Paraburkholderia bryophila: one gene and its partners. The protein of the gene in region 3 interacts with the protein of the main gene of each other region in a pairwise test. Links are inferred from orthologs where the notes say so. Each region holds a gene or a part of one and is shown on either strand. Other genes may lie near its edges.

Evidence for each region.
Region 1: the proteins of recO (region 3) and recR interact in binary tests that used the Escherichia coli proteins (3 or more experiments, as listed by UniProt). The link is inferred for Paraburkholderia bryophila from one-to-one orthologs.
Region 2: the proteins of recO (region 3) and GGD40_RS10520 interact in binary tests that used the Escherichia coli proteins (3 or more experiments, as listed by UniProt). The link is inferred for Paraburkholderia bryophila from one-to-one orthologs.

Annotation. Positions count from the first base shown.
Region 1 is NZ_JACCAS010000001.1:872,171-878,394, forward strand. What follows is about bases 2,170-4,948. They hold recR (recombination mediator RecR), read right to left. Parts: upstream 3,968-4,948; coding sequence 3,371-3,967; downstream 2,170-3,370. Other genes in these bases: GGD40_RS03765 (CaiB/BaiF CoA transferase family protein), read right to left, coding at 2,170-3,237; GGD40_RS03775 (YbaB/EbfC family nucleoid-associated protein), read right to left, coding at 4,224-4,550; dnaX (DNA polymerase III subunit gamma/tau), read right to left, coding at 4,652-4,948. Outside these bases: GGD40_RS03755 (ABC transporter ATP-binding protein), read right to left, coding at 1-685; GGD40_RS03760 (ABC transporter substrate-binding protein), read right to left, coding at 849-1,886; more of GGD40_RS03765, read right to left, coding at 1,963-2,169; more of dnaX, read right to left, coding at 4,949-6,224. UniProt on the Escherichia coli protein: May play a role in DNA repair. It seems to be involved in an RecBC-independent recombinational process of DNA repair. It may act with RecF and RecO.
Region 2 is NZ_JACCAS010000001.1:2,378,600-2,384,852, forward strand. The notes cover bases 3,321-6,128. They hold GGD40_RS10520 (single-stranded DNA-binding protein), read right to left. Parts: upstream 5,095-6,128; coding sequence 4,546-5,094; downstream 3,321-4,545. Other genes in these bases: arsC (arsenate reductase (glutaredoxin)), read left to right, coding at 3,321-3,612; arsH (arsenical resistance protein ArsH), read left to right, coding at 3,625-4,389; GGD40_RS10525 (MFS transporter), read right to left, coding at 5,217-6,128. Outside these bases: GGD40_RS10490 (alpha/beta hydrolase), read right to left, coding at 1-407; GGD40_RS10495 (DUF4148 domain-containing protein), read right to left, coding at 579-935; GGD40_RS10500 (ArsR/SmtB family transcription factor), read left to right, coding at 1,335-1,667; arsB (ACR3 family arsenite efflux transporter), read left to right, coding at 1,714-2,775; more of arsC, read left to right, coding at 2,785-3,320; more of GGD40_RS10525, read right to left, coding at 6,129-6,253. UniProt on the Escherichia coli protein: Plays an important role in DNA replication, recombination and repair. Binds to ssDNA and to an array of partner proteins to recruit them to their sites of action during DNA metabolism. Acts as a sliding platform that migrates on DNA via reptation.
Region 3 is NZ_JACCAS010000001.1:4,040,144-4,046,557, reverse strand. The notes cover bases 225-3,193. They hold recO (DNA repair protein RecO), read right to left. Parts: upstream 2,184-3,193; coding sequence 1,266-2,183; downstream 225-1,265. Other genes in these bases: rnc (ribonuclease III), read right to left, coding at 3,124-3,193; era (GTPase Era), read right to left, coding at 2,170-3,069; pdxJ (pyridoxine 5'-phosphate synthase), read right to left, coding at 505-1,269. In the rest of the region: more of rnc, read right to left, coding at 3,194-4,245; lepB (signal peptidase I), read right to left, coding at 4,420-5,313; lepA (translation elongation factor 4), read right to left, coding at 5,332-6,414. UniProt on the Escherichia coli protein: Involved in DNA repair and RecF pathway recombination.

The DNA of each region.
Region 1 (6,224 bases), 3.2 Mb from region 3 along the record:
GATCGATCGTGAATTCGCCGATCGGATGCGTGCCCGGCCCCGCCGACAACACCACCACGCGGTCCGACATCGCGATGGCTTCGTCGAGATCGTGGGTGATAAACAGTACGGCTTTGCGTTTTGCCGCCCACAGGTCGAGCAATTCGTTTTCCATCAACTGACGCGTCTGGATATCCAGCGCGGAAAACGGCTCGTCCATCAGGATGATGTCGGGATCGAGAATCAGCGTCTGCGCCATCGCGACGCGCTTGCGCATGCCGCCCGACAACTGATGCGGATAGCGGTCGCCGAAACCGCCGAGGCCGACGCGCTTCAACCACTCGTCGGCCTTGGCGCGGGCTTCGAGCGGCGGCACGCCGTGAAACGCGAGGCCGGCCATCACGTTATCGATCGCCGAGCGCCACGGCATCAGCGCGTCCGCCTGAAACATGTAGCCGGCGCGCCGGTTGATGCCCTTGAGCGGCTCGCCGAATACGCTGACCGTCCCCGACGACGGCCCCAGCAGTCCCGCGCCGACGTTCAGCAGCGTGGACTTGCCGCAACCGGTCGGCCCGACCACCGAGACGAACTCGCCCGGCGCGATGCGTAGCGTGGTGTCCTTCACGGCCGTGTAGCGCTGCGCGCGGTTGTCGCGCGCAGCGAACGTGCAGGTGATGTTGTCGAGCGCCAGGGCGGCAACGGTCATCGTTCAGCTCGCTTGTTCGGAGTTCGGTTGGGGCTTGAGAAGTGGTCCTGGCGGTGCGGCGTCGTCATGGCGTGACGGCGCAGCATCGCGACAGCGCGGCCGGTTGCGAAACGCGCAACAGCGGCGCACGTCGCCACCTTCGACCTCGTAAGCGTCGCGGCGCTTACGCCTTGACGGTCGCCAGCGCTTTTTTCACGAAGTCGTTGGTCCACGTCTTCGACAGATCGATCGGCTTGCCCTGCACCGCCGGGTCGAACGCCTGCAAGGTCTTCAACGAGGTCGCGGGACCGTCGACGGGCATCAGGCCGTCGGGCGACATGGCTTCCTTCACGTGCTGCCAGGCGTCCAGATAGACCGCGCGGTCGCCGAGCAGATAGCCTTCCGGCACCGTGTTGATCAGCTCGCTGCCGGTCGCCGTTTGCAGCCACTTGAGCGCGCGCACCATCGCATTGGTCAGCGCCTGCGTGGTGTTCGGATTCTTCGCGATGAAACTCTGCGACGCGTACAGGCAACCCGCGGGCATGTCGCCGCCGAACACGTTGCGCGTATCGGCCAGCGTGCGCGTGTCCGACACGACGCGAATCTCGCCGGTGCGTTCGAGCTTGGTCATCACCGGATCGAGATTGGCGATCGCGTCGATCTGCCCCGACTGCAACGCGGCGATCGCGCCGGCGCCCGCGCCCACGCCGATAAACGCCACGTCTTTCGCGCTCAATCCGGCCTTCGCCAACACGAAGCTCGCCATGATCGAGGTCGACGAACCCGGCGCGGTCACGCCGATTTTCTTGCCCTTCAGATCGGCGATGGATTTGTAGTTCGGCAGCGTCTTCTTCGACACCGCGAGCACGATTTGCGGCGCGCGACCTTGCAGCACGAACTCGCGGAACATCTGCTTCTGCGCCTGCAACAGCAAGGTGTGTTCGAACGCGCCGGACACCACGTCCGCGCTGCCGCCCACGGCCGCCTTCAAGGCTTGCGAACCACCCGCGAAATCGGAGATTTCGACGTCGAGCCCTTCGTCCTTGAAGTAATTGCGACGTTCCGCAATGGTGAGCGGCAGGTAATAGAACAGGTTCTTACCGCCGACCGCGATCGCGACTTTGGACGTTTCAGGTTTGCCCTGCGCGAAGGCAAGCGGCGAGACGCCGAGCGAGACGCCCGCAAGCGCGACGGTGCCGGCGAGGAAGGATCTGCGTTGCATGGTCTTTTGTCTCCAAACTTTTTTTTGTTGTCCGGTTTTTTCTTTTTACCGCGACGCGCGCTCAACTCAATCGCATTCAGACAATCTGTTGCGCGTGCAACCTTGCAATGTCGTCAGCATCATAACCTAGCGATTGCAGGACTTCATCGGTATGTTCACCCAGTTCCGGACCCAACCAGCGCGTTTCGCCGGGGGTGGCCGAGAGCTTCGGCGTGACCGCCGGCAGCGTGATTTCCTTGCCGTCCTGCCACTTGAAGCGCTGGATCATCTGACGCGCCATGAACTGCGGATCGGTGAACATATCCGCGACGCTATAAATGCGGCCGACCGGCACGTCGGCGGCATTCAGTACCGCAAGCGCTTCGTCGATGGTGCGCGTGGCGAGCCAGGTGGCGATCGCGGCGTCGATTTCCAACGTACGCGGCACGCGCCCGTCGTTATGCGCGAGGCCGGGATCGTTCGCGAGATCGTCGCGCTCGATCGCCACCATCAGACGCTTGAAGATCGGATCGCTATTGCCGCCGATCACGATGCTGCCGTCGCGGCACGGATACGTGTTCGACGGCACGATGCCGGGCAGCGACGCGCCGGTGCGCTCGCGCACCATGCCGTACACGCCGTATTCGGGCACCACGCTTTCCATCATGTTGAAGACAGCCTCGTACAACGCGACGTCGACCACCTGCCCTTTGCCGCCGTTCACCTGCCTGTGGTGCAGCGCCATCAGCGCGCCGATCACGCCGTGCAGCGCGGCGATCGAATCGCCGATCGAAATGCCGATGCGCGGCGGCGGCAAATCCGGATAGCCGGTGATATGGCGCAGGCCGCCCATCGACTCGGCGATCGCACCGAAACCGGGCCGGTCGCGATACGGTCCGGTCTGTCCGTACCCGGACAGACGCACCATCACGAGGCCGGGATTTTCCGCGGACAGCACGTCATAGCCGAGCCCGAGTTTCTCGAGCAATCCCGGCCGGAAATTTTCGACGACGATGTCCGCTTCTTTCGCGAGACGTCGCACGATTTCCTTGCCCTCTTCGGCCTTCAGATTGATCGTGATGGATTTCTTGTTGCGCGCCTGCACGGCCCACCATAGCGACGTACCGCCGACTTCCGGATAGAGCTTGCGCCATTTGCGCAGCGGGTCGCCGCCTTTGGGGTCTTCGATCTTGATGACCTCGGCGCCGAACTCGCCGAGAAAGCGCGCGGCGAACGGGCCGGCGATCAGCGTGCCGAGTTCCAGCACCTTGACGCCCGCGAGCGGGCCTGTGGGGCTTTGGGTTTGGGTGGCCTGCGCGCCGGGAATGTCTTCAGGCGCGGCGTTCGCGTGGGATTCGGGAGTGGCGCTCATGGGTCTCCTTGGTTCTAGGCTGGGCTACGCGGCGTGCACCGCGACGACCGGGCGCGCTGGCGGCGCACGCGTTCGCGACGAAAGCTTTTGCGATGCCGCCGCGCGCGATGCAGCGATGCAGCGGTGACGCGCGTTACATCGAGCGACGGTCGAGCATCGCGCGGGCGATCGTGCCGGCGTCGACGTATTCCAGCTCGCCGCCCACCGGCACGCCACGCGCCAGACGCGTGACGGCGAGGCCGCGCGCCTTGAACGTTTGCCCGAGGTAGTGCGCGGTGGCTTCGCCTTCGTTGGTGAAATTGGTGGCCAGCACGACTTCCTTGACGACGCCGTCCGACGCGCGCCGGACCAGCCGGTCGAAATGAATTTCCTTGGGACCGACGCCGTCGAGCGGACTGAGTCGTCCCATCAGCACGAAATAGAGGCCGCGATAGGTCATGGTCTGCTCGAGCATGATCTGGTCGGCCGGCGTTTCGACGACGCACAGCAGCGAAGGATCGCGCTCCTCGTCGAGACAGGTCTCGCAGATCTGCGCCTCGGTGAAGGTGTTGCACTTCTCGCAGTGCTGCAGATGCTCGGTCGCGAACAGCAGCGAGCGGCCGAGTTTTTCGGCACCGCCGCGGTCGTGCTGCATCAGGTGATAGGCCATGCGTTGCGCCGACTTCGGCCCGACACCGGGCAGCGCGCGCAGCGCTTCGACGAGCGCCGACAAGGCGGAAGGTTGTTTCATGCGGATCGGCGTCGAAGTGGAATGGCCCGGGTGGGCGGATCACGATGCGGTTGAGGCGATCGGTTTCTACCATCGCGGCCTGGGTTCGCATTCGAGGCGCGCACGATGCGAACCTCCAGCGAACCGCAGCCGGTTTGTGTCCAACCGGAACAGGCGCGCCGCGGATGCTGCACTGCCAGCATGCGCGGTTCGCGCGTTCCGTTCGCGCCGTGGCTGCGACAGCCGCGGCGCCGACTCCGCCTTGCGGCGGTGTCGTTCAGAACGGCAGTTTGAAGCCCGGCGGCAGCGGCAGGCCCGAGGTCATGCCACCCATTTTTTCCTGGGCGGTGGCTTCGGCCTTGCGCACGGCGTCGTTGAACGCAGCGGCGACGAGGTCTTCCAGCATGTCCTTGTCGTCGGCGAGCAGGCTCGGGTCGATCGAGACGCGGCGCACGTCGTTCTTGCAGGTCATCGTCACCTTCACGAGACCGGCGCCCGACTGCCCTTCGACTTCAATCAGAGCGAGTTGCTCCTGCATTTTCTTCATGTTTTCCTGCATCTGCTGGGCTTGCTTCATCAGCCCGGCGAGTTGACCTTTCATCATGGACATGCTCCTTCTAGATAGCGTGAAATTCGGAAATCGGGCGCGTAATGCACGTTAGGCAAGTTAGGGCCTACCGGCCTACCGGCTTACCGCGCGGCGAATCAGTGGACCGACGGCGCGCCGGCTGAGCCGGCGTCCGGTGTAATCGGGCGGATCGAGCCGGGCACGATGCTCGCGCCGAACTCGCGGATCAGCGACTGCACGAACGGATCGGCGCCGATCTCGCGCTCCGCTTCCTGCTGGCGCTGCGCGCGCGTCGCGGCGTCGTGCGCGGCGGCCGTGCGGCGGGCCGCACCGACTTCGACCAGCACCTCGACGTTGCGGCCGAGCTTGTCGGCGAGCGCGCTTTTCAGTTTCGCGACCTGCGAGGCTTCCGCGTACTGCGGCACCGGCACGTTCAGTTTGAGCGTGTTGCCTTCGAGCGCCATCAGTTCGCTGTTGAACGCGAGCTGATAGGAAATACCCTTGAGCGGGAGGTCGACGGCCAGCGCCGGCCAGTCGCCGTTGAAACCCAATGGGTCGAGCGGCACGGCGGCCGGCAGTGGGCGCTTGTCGATCGCCGGCGCAGGCGACGGCGCGGGGGAGGCGTTCATGCGCACGTCGTCCGGACCGCTATCGAAGACCGGCATGTAGCTGTCGTCCGGCGCGCCGTAGTAGCCGTCGTCCGAGGCCGACAACGGCATGTAGTCGTCGGGCGGCATGTCGTCCCACGGAGGCACCGGCGAGCCGTTCTGCTCGGTGCCGTTGCGTTGGGCGCCATCGCGTTGCGCGGGCGACGCTGCGCGCGGTGCGGCGGCCGGCGGGGCGTCTTGCTGCGGCGCGCGACGTGGCGCGCCCGGCGTCGGCACCGGGACGACGACGCGAGGTGCGGCAGGTTTCGGCGTGGGCGCGGCGGCGGCCGCTGCTGTGGCGCGGCCACGATCCGATGAAACTTTCAAACCGGCACTGCGCAGGACGTCGAGCGCGGCGCTTGCTCCACCGGCGCGACGCGGCGGGATGCCGGCGGCGGGCGACGGTTCCTGCGACGCGACGGCGGACGCGGCCTCTTCCGCGCGTGCGAACGCAGCGGTTGCAGGTGCGGTTGGTGACGACGCGGGTTGTTGGTCTTCGAGGCGGCTGGATGCGGCGGAAGCTGGTGCTGCGATTGGGGCGCTGATGTTGTCCGATGCCGGTGGGACTTCCGTCGCAGCCGGGGCGTGAAGGCCGGGCGCGGCAGCTTCGGACGCAATCGGGGCGTTCAGGTTAGACGCTGCGAGCACTTCTGAAGCAGCCGCGGCGTCGACGTTAGGCGCTGCGGAGATATCTGAAGCAGCCGTGCCGTCGATGTCATTAACCGCTGAGACTTCTGACTCGGCCTTAGTACTCACGCCAGATGCTGCTGAAACATCGACTGCGGTCGCGGCGCTCACACTCGACGCCACAGGCGTTTCGCTCGCAGCGGATTCAACGGGGGCGTCGTCCCACGGAGCCAGGGGAGTTGCCTCGATAGCACCCGTGGATACCACCTCAGTTGTCGAGGTCGCCGACGCGGCCGTCGTTCCGGGCGCGACACGCGGCGCCGACGGCGACAGCGACGGCGACGCGACGGCCGCAGTCGATACAGCCGCAGCCCCAGCCGAAGAACCCATCGCCCCCTGCTGCGCAGCCACCGCCGGCGCACCGGCGCGCCTTGCA
Region 2 (6,253 bases), 1.7 Mb from region 3 along the record:
TTGCCCAGATCCGATTCGTCTTCGCCGACCGCCGGCGCATGGGCCGCGACGTACACCAGCCCAGTCACCTTCGGATCGACGCCGGCTTCGGTGATGATCGAGCCGCCGTAGCTGTGCGCCACGAGAATGGTCGGACCGTCCTGCAGATCGATGACGCGTTTGGTCGTGGCGACGTCGTCGTCGAGCGAGGTCAGCGGTTCCTGCACCATCGTGACGTGGTAGCCGTCTTTGGTGAGGATGTCATAGACCGGCTTCCAGCCCGAACCATCCACCCACGCGCCATGCACGAGGACGATGTTTTTGATCGGCGCGGCGGCAGGCTTGGCATCTTGCGCCATAGCCGCCGACGAAGCGAACAGGCAGGCGGACAAAGACAGAATCGAAGCGGCGAGAGGCAAAATCTTCACGGCGAACTCCATTGAAAAGAATGGGTACAAACTGGATTTGAAAAGAAGCTGACTTGATTCGTCACCACGCGAAGTCTTGCGACGCGCTGGTCTATCAAGCCACCTTCTTCTGTGCATCGTGCTGGCGATCCTGCGCATGACAGCGGGCGCAGGATCGGCGCACCACGCCACTTAGCTACCGAAGAACACGTTGCAGAAGCTGACCGGGCCGACGCAATTCGAGTGCATCGTCATCGACGTGTGGGACATCGATCCCGAAGCGCTACTGCCGTTTTGCGCAACACCGCCGACAGCCTGCATGGCCAGTTGCCGATCGCCTTGCGATGCGATCTTTGCTTCGGCGGCCTGAATATCGGCCGGGTAGTCGATGTCGTTGCCGCGGTTCGGGCTGTAGCCGGCTTGTTCGACACGAACCAGATCGGCCCGGACTTCCGCACGGGTGAGCGGTGCGTTCGATTGGGCGAAGCTAAGAACCGGTGCGCCAAGGGTGGCGACGGCGAGAGCGATACCTACGAGCATCTTGGACATGATTAAGATTCCTTGATTAATTGAAAATAGCTTGATGGCTTCTGGCGATCGCGAGGTGGGGCTGCCTCTTTTCCGCGACTTGCCTTTCGGCCTGCGCCTCACATCAATTCGTGCGACAGACGAATAGTCGGCGTATCGGCGGATTGCCTCCAGCCACTTGCGACCGGTTGACGCCGTGCGTCGCGAAATGCGTCAGGGAGGGCGCGGAATGCGCTGGTGTTGAGCGGCTGGGGAAGGGAGGGCTTGTCGTGCGCGACGCGGGATCGTTCGAGCACGTCGACGACGTACAGGTATCAGAGAATTTCCAAGAGAGCGCCGGACCGCGTCGCCAATTGCTACGTGCGAACCGTTGTTTCAATATTACTTGAAACATCGAATCAATGAGCCTATCATCTCGCCATGGACTCGAACCTCGTCGTACGCGCACTCGGTGCGCTCGCTCATGAATCGCGGCTGGCCATCTTCCGCGTGCTCGTCGTAGCCGGCCCGGCAGGCATGCCGGCGGGCGAGATCGCGCAGCAGATCGGCCTTTCGCCGTCCAGTCTTTCGTTCCACCTTAAGGATCTGTCCCACGCCGGCCTCGTTACCGGCACCCAGCAGGGTCGTTTCATTTTCTATTCGGCCAACTTCGAAGCAATGAACGGACTCGTCGGATTCCTCACCGAGAACTGCTGTGCGGGAGCCCCCTGCGCAGTGAACGACGCGTCGCCATGCTGTGGAGATCCGACATGAAGCGTAGGCACGGCCACGTCGGGGCGACGTCCCACAGGAGAATCGAATGAGCAGCGCTGATTCCGTGTCCCGCGTTGCGCGTCCCGCCATGGGTTTCTTCGAGCGGTACCTGACGGGTTGGGTTGCGCTGTGCATCGTCGCGGGCATTGCGCTGGGGCAGTGGTCGCCGTCAGTCTTCGAGGCCATCGGTCGCATGGAAGTCGCGCAGGTCAATCTGCCCGTCGGCGTGCTGATCTGGATCATGATCATCCCCATGCTGATCAAGATCGACTTCGGCGCCATGGCGCAGGTCAAGGGTCACTGGCGCGGCATCGGCGTCACGCTGTTCGTGAACTGGCTCGTCAAGCCGTTTTCGATGGCCTTGCTTGGCTGGATTTTCGTGCGCCATGTGTTCGCCGCCTGGCTGCCGGCCGCGCAACTGGACAGCTACATCGCAGGCCTGATCCTGCTCGCGGCCGCGCCGTGCACGGCGATGGTATTTGTCTGGTCGCAGCTGTGCAAAGGCGATCCGTACTTCACGCTGTCACAGGTTGCACTCAACGACGCGATCATGATCGTCGCGTTCGCGCCGATGGTCGCACTGCTGCTCGGGCTGTCGGCCATCACCGTGCCGTGGGATACGCTCATCGCGTCGGTAGGACTCTACATCGTCGTCCCAGTCGCGATCGCGCAGATTCTGCGTCGCGTGCTGCTCGCGAAGGGCGAGGCACATTTCAGGCGCGCGGTCTCCCGCCTCGGCCCGTATTCGATCTGTGCGCTGCTCGCGACCCTCGTGCTGCTGTTCGCGTTTCAGGGGCAGGCCATCGTGCATGAGCCGCTGGTGATCGCGATGCTCGCCGTGCCGATTTTGATCCAGGTGTTCCTGAACTCGGGCCTCGCCTATCTGCTCAACCGCAAGCTCGGCGTCGCGCATTGCGTGGCCGGTCCGTCGAGCTTGATCGGCGCAAGCAATTTCTTCGAACTGGCCGTGGCAACCGCCATCAGCCTGTTTGGTTTCCAGTCGGGCGCTGCGCTCGCGACCGTCGTCGGCGTGCTGATCGAGGTGCCGGTCATGCTGCTGGTCGTAGCCGTCGTGAACCGCTCGCAGCGCTGGTACGAAGCGTATTGAGGATCGACCATGAGCGTCACCATCTATCACAACCCCGACTGTGGAACATCGCGCAATGTGCTTGCGCTGCTGCGTGAGGCTGGCGAGAACCCGCAGGTCATCGAATATCTCAAGACGCCACCTGACCGCGCAACGCTCGAGCGGCTCATCGCAGACACCGGCATGGCAGTCAGGGACGTGCTGCGCATCAAAGGTACGCCCTACAAGGAACTTGGGCTCGGGGATCCAGCATTGAGCGATGCCCAGTTGATCGACGCGATGCTTGCCCATCCGATCCTGATGAACAGGCCGATTGTCGCGACGCCGCGTGGCACGCGCCTTTGCCGGCCTTCGGACGCCGTGACCGGGCTGCTGGATCGTGCCCCGGAGCACGAGGTGCTGAAGGAGGAAGGCGTGCCGTTCATCGTCGCACGCGCGATCGCCAGCAACGATGCCGGGTTCGTCAATGCGTTGCGGGACGTCGATCTGCCGGGCAGCGACCTTGACGAAGCGGGCCGCAGCTTCTTCGCGTTTAGCACGCTTGCCGGCTCACACGTAGGCTACGGGGGATTCGAACAGTACGGCAGCGATGTGCTGGTCCGCTCGGTCATCGTAGAGCCGCAACACCGCGGCAAAGGCATCGGCCGCAACCTGATCGCCGTACTGCTGCGCGAAGCGTTCGATGCAGGTGCCCGTAAGGCCTGGCTGTTCACCACCAACGCGACGGCGCTCTTCGAGAAGGCGGGATTCAAGCCGGCCGCGCGCGACGCCGCGCCGGCAACAATCCTCGCAACCCGTCAGGCAACCGACCTGTGTCCCGCGACAGCTACGCTGCTCTCGCGTGCCATTACCCTGTAGTTCATCCACACGATGCAATCAGACTTACCGAACATCCGCCTCTCCCATCTCGATACCCCGGATCTTGCGAAGCTGAGACCGCAGGCGGTATCGCAACATCCCCCTCGCATCCTGCTGCTTTACGGCTCGTTGCGCCCGACGTCCTATAGCCGGTTACTGACGCTCGAAGCCGAGCGCATCCTCCGCCAGTTCGGAGCCGAAACGAAGGTGTTCGAGCCACAGGATCTGCCACTCGCTGATAGCGTCCCGGCCGACCACCCGAAGGTGGTCGAACTGCGCGAGCTGTCGATCTGGTCCGAAGGACAGGTGTGGTGTAGCCCCGAGCGGCATGGCACGCTGACCGGCATATTCAAGAACCAGATCGACTGGCTGCCGCTCGACTCCGGCAGTGTCCGCCCGACGCAGGGACGCACGCTGGCCGTCATGCAGGTTTCGGGTGGTTCGCAGTCGTTCAATGCCGTCAACGCGTTGCGCATACTTGGGCGCTGGATGCGGATGGTGACGATCCCCAATCAGAGTTCGGTGGCGAAGGCATTCCAGGAGTTTGACGAGAACGGCCGCATGAAGCCGTCGTCGTACTACGATCGCGTGGTCGACGTGATGGAGGAACTGTACAAGTTCACGCTCCTCGTGCGCGACCGTTCGGACTATCTGACCGACCGCTATAGCGAACGCAAGCAGAGGGCCCCGGCAGCCGTTACTGCGCTCGTCAGCGCGGCCATGGCTCATGAACACAGCGCACGGAACGCCGACACCGACGACAGTGAAGTCGAGTAACGCGCCCGACCGATCGGAGCCGATGGGCCACCTGAGCGCTCGCGCATCCGCTCCTGCAAATGCTGCAGGTCAGGAAATGCCCCTGAATCCCGGATACAAAAAGAAAAGCCCCGCACAAAGGCGGGGCTGATCTTTACAGTTTTTGGTTACGGGACCTCAGAACGGAATATCGTCGTCCATCTCATCAAAGCCGCCGCCAGCCGGCGCGCTCGGACGGCTAGCACCACCGCCGCCACCACCGCTGCCGCCACGCGAAGCCCCACCACCCGACACAGCGCGGCCACCACCACCGCCGCCGCCGCTACGTTCCGACGGCTCACCACGGCTATAACCGCCACCGCCTTCGTCACCGCCGCCACCCATCGCGCCGCCGCGGCCGCCCAGCATTTGCATCTGCTCGGCGACGATTTCCGTCGAATAGCGGTCCGTGCCGTCTTGCGCTTGCCACTTACGGGTCCGGATGCGCCCTTCCAGGTACACCGACGAGCCCTTCTTCAGATATTCGTTGACGATTTCCGCGAGGCGGCCGAAGAACGACACGCGGTGCCATTCGGTCGCTTCCTTCATTTCGCCGGACGCCTTGTCCTTGTACCGATCCGTCGTTGCAAGGCGGATGTTCGCCACTGCGTCGCCGCTCGGAAGATAACGGACTTCCGGATCGGCTCCGAGATTGCCGACGAGAATGACCTTGTTCACGGATGCCATGAGTTTCTCCTGTTGATTCCGTTGCGGGCGGCGCGGTACGACACGGTTCGCGTCTCATGGCCGGCAGGCCCGAGACCAGAACTGCGCCTCTGCCCGCCGCCGGGTGAGTTCTGGGTGTTCAGCTACGCCTTGCGCGGCGGCTGTTTCATATTGGCGGCGATTATAAGCCAGCACAACACGAGCCCCGAGCAGGTAAAGAATACTGCGCTCGCTCCATCCACCTTGAGCAGCCAGCCGCCAACCACCCCGCCCAGCGCGAGGCCGATCGACTGCGTGGTGTTATACACGCCGGCCGCCGCGCCCTTACGGGTGCCCGGCGCCAGTTTCGACACCAGCGAAGGCTGTGACGCCTCAAGGATATTGAAGCCGAGAAAGTACACAAAAAGGATCGCTGCCACACTCAGAATCGTATGCGGAGCGACGCCCAATAACAACTGTCCGATCAGGATAAGACCGATCGCCGACAGCAGCACGATTTTCATTTTCCCGCGCTTTTCGGCGGCGATGATCGCCGGCACCATCATCACGAACGACAGCCCCATGACCGGCAAATAAACCTTCCAGTGCGACGCGACCGGTAAGCCGCCTGCTTCGAGAATGCGCGGCACGACGAGGAACAGCGCGGTTTGCGTAGCATGCAGCACGAGCACGCCGAAGTTCAAACGCAGCAGTTCGACGTTATGCAGCACCTCGGCGAACGGCGCGCGCACATGCACCGGCTTCGGCGCGTCGGGTACGACCCACAGCACCAGGCCGATCGCCAGAATCGAGAAGATGCCGACCAGCGTGAACAAACCGCTCATGCCGACCCACTGGAATACGATCGGCGCACCGATAATCGCCACCGCGAACGACACGCCGATGCTGGCACCGACCATCGCCATCGCCTTGGTGCGATGCTCTTCGGACGTGAGGTCGGCGATAAACGCGATCACCGCCGACGACACCGCGCCCATCCCCTGAATCACGCGGCCGACGATGATCCACGTCATGTCGTGCGCGCCCGCCGCGACGAAGCTGCCGAGCGCGAAGATCAGCAGACCGATCGCGATCACCGGCTTGCGGCCGATCTTGTCGGAAACCCAGCCGTAAAAGATGTAGAGCATGGACTGCGTGACGCCGTACGCGCCGAGCGCGATGCCCACCAGCAGCACGTTGT
Region 3 (6,414 bases):
GTTGGCGGTTGCGGTTGCGTCTGCACTTGCGTTTGAGCAGCCGGTGCCGCTTGCGTTTCCGTTTGCATCGTCCCGCTCTCCTGCCCGGTTTCCGCAATCACGAACGACACCGCGTAATCCCGCTCGTCGCTGATCGTCACGCGCGCCGTGATGCCGCGCGCGTCGAGCCATTCGGCCAGCTCGCCGGAGGCCACCACCATCGGCTCGCCGCTCGGCTTGTTGAGCGTTTGCAGCGCACGCCAGGTCATCGGCCAACGCATACCCAGGCCAATCGCTTTCGAGAACGCTTCTTTCGCCGAGAACCGCGTGGCGAGAAACGCGAGACCGCGCGCCGCCGACCGGGCCTGACGCGCGTGATAAACGCGCAGTTCGTCCGGCCCCAGCACCTTCTCGGCAAAGCGGCCGTTGGTGCGCGTCATGACCGCAGCCACGCGGCTAACCTGAACGATATCCGTGCCGATGCCGTAGATCGTCATGTGCGGTGCCGTCGCCGAATCTGCCGCATTACGCGCGCGCGCCGAGACGCGCGGCGACCATGATCGCCTTCATCTCGCGCACCGCGTTGTCCCAGCCGGCGAAGATCGCATGCGCCACGATCGAGTGGCCGATATTCAATTCGTCGATGCCTTCGATCGCCGCGATCTGTTGCACGTTCGTGTAGTGCAGGCCGTGGCCCGCGTTCACCTTGATGCCGAGCGTCGCGCCGAATTCCACCGCGCGAACCACGCGCTCGAATTCGCGCTGCTGTTCGGCGGGATCGTGCGCTTCCGCGTAACGGCCGGTGTGCAGTTCGATCACCGGCGCGCCGGCTTCGTGCGCCGCGCGAATCTGCGTTTCGTCCGGGTCGATGAAGAGCGACACCCGCGAGTTCACTTCCGCGAGCTGCTTGCACGCGGCACGCACCGCTTCGAACTGGCCGGCGACGTCGAGGCCGCCTTCCGTGGTCAGTTCCTCGCGCTTTTCGGGCACGAGGCAGGTGTCGTGCGGCTGCACTTCACAGGCGATGTCGAGCATCTCCTGGGTGACCGCGCATTCGAGGTTCATGCGCGTTTTCAGCAGCGGACGCAGCTTGCGCACGTCGGCGTCGACGATATGGCGGCGGTCTTCACGCAGATGCAGCGTGATGACGTCGGCGCCCGCCTCTTCGGCCATCAACGCGGCACGGATCGGATCGGGATAGGACGTGCCGCGCGCGTTGCGCAGCGTGGCGACGTGATCGATATTCACGCCCAGGTCAATGACGTTCGGCGACGTAAGAAAGAAGCTCATAAGTTCTGCAAGTCGATCAGGATCTGGCGCGTCGCGAGCGGCGTGCCGCCAAGGTAAGTGTTGAGCAGAAAGCGCATCAGCGTTTTGCTTTGCGCCACGGTCTGCGCACGATGGTAATCGTCCTGCTCCATGTCGAGCAAGGTCTGCCCTGAAACCACGGGCCACTGCGCGGGCAGATCGTCGGAGGCTTCGCGCACGCCGCGCTCCGGATCGAACACGTAGCGGCCTTCGGCCACCACGGCTTTACGCGCGACGGTGCGATTCAGCGCCATCGCGTAACCGGTTTCGCGCAGCAGCACGCGCTCGAACGAACGCAGCACCTGCACGGGCGGTTCGTCGTGCGCGAGACGCGTCATGGTGACAACGTAGTGATGGAACAGTTGCGGATGCGGGTCTTCGCGCGCGCAGAACTTGACCAGCAGTTCGTTGACGTAGAAGCCGCACAGCAGCGCGCCGCCGCACAACGGCAACATGCCGCCGACCCACTCGGCGCCGGTCAGCGTGCGCACTTCGGATTTGCCGGACCACGACAGCGCGAGCGGCTGAAACGTCTGCAAGACGCCGCGCAACGCCGAGTGCGGACGCTTCGCGCCCTTCGCGACCAGCGCGAGACGGCCGTGATCGCGCGACAGCACGTCGATGATCAGACTGGTCTCGCTGTACGGATAGCTATGTAGAACGAAGGCGGGTTGTTCCGAGATCCGGTAGTCGGATGCGGAGGTGCGCGGCGCACGGCGCGCCGGCGAAGAGCTCGCCGCCTTGTGCGGTTCGCCCTCGCTGCCCTGGCTGCTTTTACTGGAAGATTTTCTGGTGCTACGCGCGGGCCTCGCGGGCTCGCGTGCGGGTGCGGCCGGCTCCGAATCGTCCGGCTCGCCCGCGGAATTCAGCGTCATCCACGCGTCATTCGTACCCATACGCGCGAAGTCCGGCTTCGTTGTCGGCCCAGCCGCTCTTCACCTTGATGAAGGTTTCCAGATACACCGGGCCGTCGAACAACCGTTCCATGTCGAGGCGCGCTTCGGTGCTGATCTGCTTCAGCTTCGCGCCCTTCTGGCCGATGATCATGGCCTTGTGCGTATCGCGGTCGACCATGATGGTCGCGAAGATGCGGCGCAGACGGCCTTCGGTTTCAAACTTCTCGATCAGCACGGTGCTGGTGTACGGCAACTCGTCGCCGGTCCAGCGGAACACTTTTTCACGCAGGATTTCGGCCGCGAGGAAGCGCTCGCTGCGATCGGTCAGGTCGTCTTCGCCATAGATCGGCTGGCCTTCCGGCAGGAACGGTTTGACCGTCGCCATCAGACGCTTGACGTCGTCGACGTGCTTGGCCGACAGCGGCACGATCTCGGCGAACTTGTGCAGCGCGCTGATCTCCTGCATGAACGGGAACAGCGAGGCTTTATCGGACACGCGATCGAGCTTGTTCGCGATCAGCAGCGTCGGCACCGACGGCGGGATCAGGTCGAGCACCTTCTGGTCGTCGGGACCGAAACGGCCGGCTTCGATCACGAACAGGATCGCATCCACCGAGGTCAGCGTGGACGTCACCGCGCGATTCAGCGAACGGTTCAGGGCGCCGCTGTGCTTGGTCTGGAAACCGGGCGTGTCGACGAAAATGTACTGCGCATCGTCCAGCGTATGAATGCCTGTGATGCGATGGCGCGTGGTCTGCGCCTTGCGTGACGTGATACTGACTTTCTGGCCGACCAGCGCGTTCATCAGCGTGGATTTACCGACGTTCGGACGGCCGACGATCGCGACCATGCCGCAACGAAAACCAGTGGGTGTGGGAGCGTTCATATTCAGGCTACGGCTAGTTCAGATCGGCGCGCGGGATCGGCGCGCCGACGGCAATCAATGGCCCGCATCGGCGACGCGGGTATGCACCGCGTCGGCTACGCCGGGTTCGTGTTCGGTAGATGCCGGTGCGCTCGGAGTGGCGGCGGCTGCACCGGGTGTAGCTGAGTGGGCCGGGGCTTGGGCTTTATCCGCCCGTTCCGCTTTATCCGCTTTGTCGGCTTTGTCGGCGCGTTCAGTCCGGTCCTGCCCGCTGTATTCGACGTGCGAGGCACGAATCACTGCGAGAGGCGCGGCCGCAACGGTCGACGCTGCCCGTTCCGCGGCGGATTCCGCTGCGAACGCCGCACGAATCTCGCCTCGACCGAGGCCGCGTTCACTCTTACGGTCCGGACTGCGCAAATCCAGCGCGGCCTGCACGCCGGTCACGCCAGGCACGATCTCCGGCTCAGCGTTCTTTGCCGCGCGAGCGCTCTTCGAGCGCTTCGGCTTGGCGACCACAGCCGGCGCCGCGGCCATCACTTCGTCAAGCGCCTTCTTGGCCGCCGCCTGCTCGGCCGCGCGGCGGCTCGCGCCGGAACCGGACACCTTCACGTCCAGCTTGGGCACCGTACATTCGACTTCGAATTGCTGATTGTGCGCCGCACCATGCGTTGCGACCACCGTGTAGGTGGGCAGTGCGATCTTGTGACCTTGCAGGTACTCCTGCAGCAGCGTTTTGGAATCTTTGCCGAGCGTGCGCGGGTCGATGTGATCCAGAATCGGCACGTAAAGGCGCTTGATGACCGTCTGGGCGGCGTCAAAGCCACCGTCGAGGAACACCGCCCCCAGCACTGCTTCGAGCGTGTCAGCGAGGATCGAGGGCCGGCGGAAGCCGCCGCTGCGCAACTCGCCTTCGCCCAGCCGGAGGCCTTCGGAGATATTCAGGGCCTGAGCAATTTCGTAAAGCGACTGCTGTTTGACCAGATTGGCACGAACGCGCGACAGATCGCCTTCGTCCAATTTGCTGAAACGTTGGAACAAAAGCGCAGCCACCGCGCAATTTAGGACGGAATCGCCGAGAAACTCGAGCCGTTCGTTATGCGTGGAGCTATGACTGCGGTGCGTTAAAGCCTGGCGCAACAATTCCGCATTGCGAAATTCGTAGCGCAGACGGCTTTCCAACGGAGATAGGGGCATGGGCAGAGTATAACGCGGGCGCCAGACCCGGCGAAAACGCGGGGCGGCCTGCGGAAAAAGCGTGGTGAAGCGACGTTACCGCGTGTTCTTAAAGTAGCGTGATAACACGCCGCGACTAACCTGACCTCAGTGGGGTCACGCGCGCGGCGTGCTGTGCAATCGCTGCAGGCGAACTCAGTGGAATGAGCCGATGCGTTTCAGATTGCTGAAATTCATCCAGATGAAAAACGCGCGGCCGACGACATTCTTGTCCGGCGCAAAACCCCAGTACCGGCTGTCCGCGCTGTTGTCGCGGTTGTCGCCCATCATGAAGTAATTACCTGGCGGCACCTTGCAGATCACGCCGCGTGCGTTGTACGTGCAGTTATCGCGATACGGATAATCTTCCGCACCGACGATGAACGGCGGCACCGCGGGATTGTTCAGAATCGCGTTCTTGCGGCCGCCCAGATCTTCTTCGAACTGCTTCGCATAGCCCATGCGTTCGTCGTCGAGGTAATCGGGCAGCGCCGTTTCCGGCACCGGCTTGCCGTTGATCGTCAACTGCTTGTCTTGATAAGCGATCGTGTCGCCCGGCAGGCCGATCACGCGCTTGATGTAGTCGACCGATTCGTCTTTCGGATAGCGGAACACCACCACGTCGCCGCGTTCGAGCGGACGGCCTTCGGTGATCTTCGTGTTGGTGATCGGCAGGCGAATGCCGTATTCGAATTTATTGACGAGGATGAAGTCGCCCACCAGCAGCGTCGGCACCATCGAACCCGACGGAATCTTGAATGGCTCGACCACGAACGAGCGCACCACGAACACCACCAGGATCACCGGGAAGAAGCTCGCCGAATACTCGAGCCACCACGGCTGACGCAGCTTGTCGTCACGCAGACGGGCGCGCGTTTGCGCCGCGTTTTCGTCGGCGAAACGCTCGCCGACGCGTGCCTGCTGGCGGTCGAACTCGGCGACCACGGCCTCCGCCGCGCGGCGCCGTTGCGGCAGGAAAACCAGTTTGTCTGCGACCCATGCGACGCCCGTCAAGATGACGAGCACAAAAAGAATCAGCGCAAAATTCATAGAGTTCCGTTGTTCGTCTTATTTGTCTTCGACACGCAGAATCGCGAGGAAAGCTTCTTGCGGAATCTCGACCGAGCCCACCTGCTTCATTCGCTTCTTGCCTGCCTTTTGCTTTTCCAGCAGCTTCTTCTTACGGGAGATATCGCCGCCGTAGCATTTTGCCAGCACGTTCTTACGCAACGCTTTAATGTTTTCGCGCGCAATAATGTTCGCGCCGATGGTGGCCTGAATTGCCACGTCGTACATTTGCCGCGGAATCAGCTCGCGCATTTTCGCCGCCACTTCGCGGCCGCGATACTGGCTTTGCGAACGGTGCACGATGACCGACAGCGCGTCCACCTTGTCGCCGTTGATCAGCATGTCGACCTTCACGACATCCGCCGCGCGGTATTCCTTGAACTCGTAATCCATCGACGCATAGCCGCGCGAAATCGACTTCAGACGATCGAAGAAATCGAGCACGACTTCGCCCATCGGGATTTCGTACGTGAGCTGAACCTGACGGCCGTGGTATTGCATGTTGATCTGATTGCCGCGCTTTTGCGTGCACAGCGTGATCACCGAGCCGACGTAGTCTTGCGGCATGTACAGATTCACGGTGACGATCGGCTCGCGCACTTCTTCGATCTTGGACGGCTCCGGCATCTTGGCCGGATTTTCGACCATCAGGATCGTGTTGTCGCGTTGCAGGACTTCGTACACCACCGTCGGCGCCGTGGTGATCAGGTCCATGTCGAACTCACGCTCGAGACGTTCCTGCACGATCTCCATATGCAGCAGCCCGAGGAAGCCGCAACGGAAACCGAAACCGAGCGCCTGTGACACTTCCGGCTCGTACTGCAGCGACGCGTCGTTCAGCTTGAGCTTTTCGAGCGAGTCGCGCAGCGCGTCGTACTGGTTGGCTTCGACCGGATAGAGGCCGGCGAACACCTGCGGCTTCACTTCCTTGAAACCGGGCAGCGCTTCAGCCGCCGGACGGTTCACCAGCGTGACGGTGTCGCCCACCTTCGCCGCGGCCAATTCCTTGATGCCGGCGATGATGAAGCCCACCTGCCCGGCCGACAACGATTCGAGATTCTTCGACTTCGGTGTGAACACGCC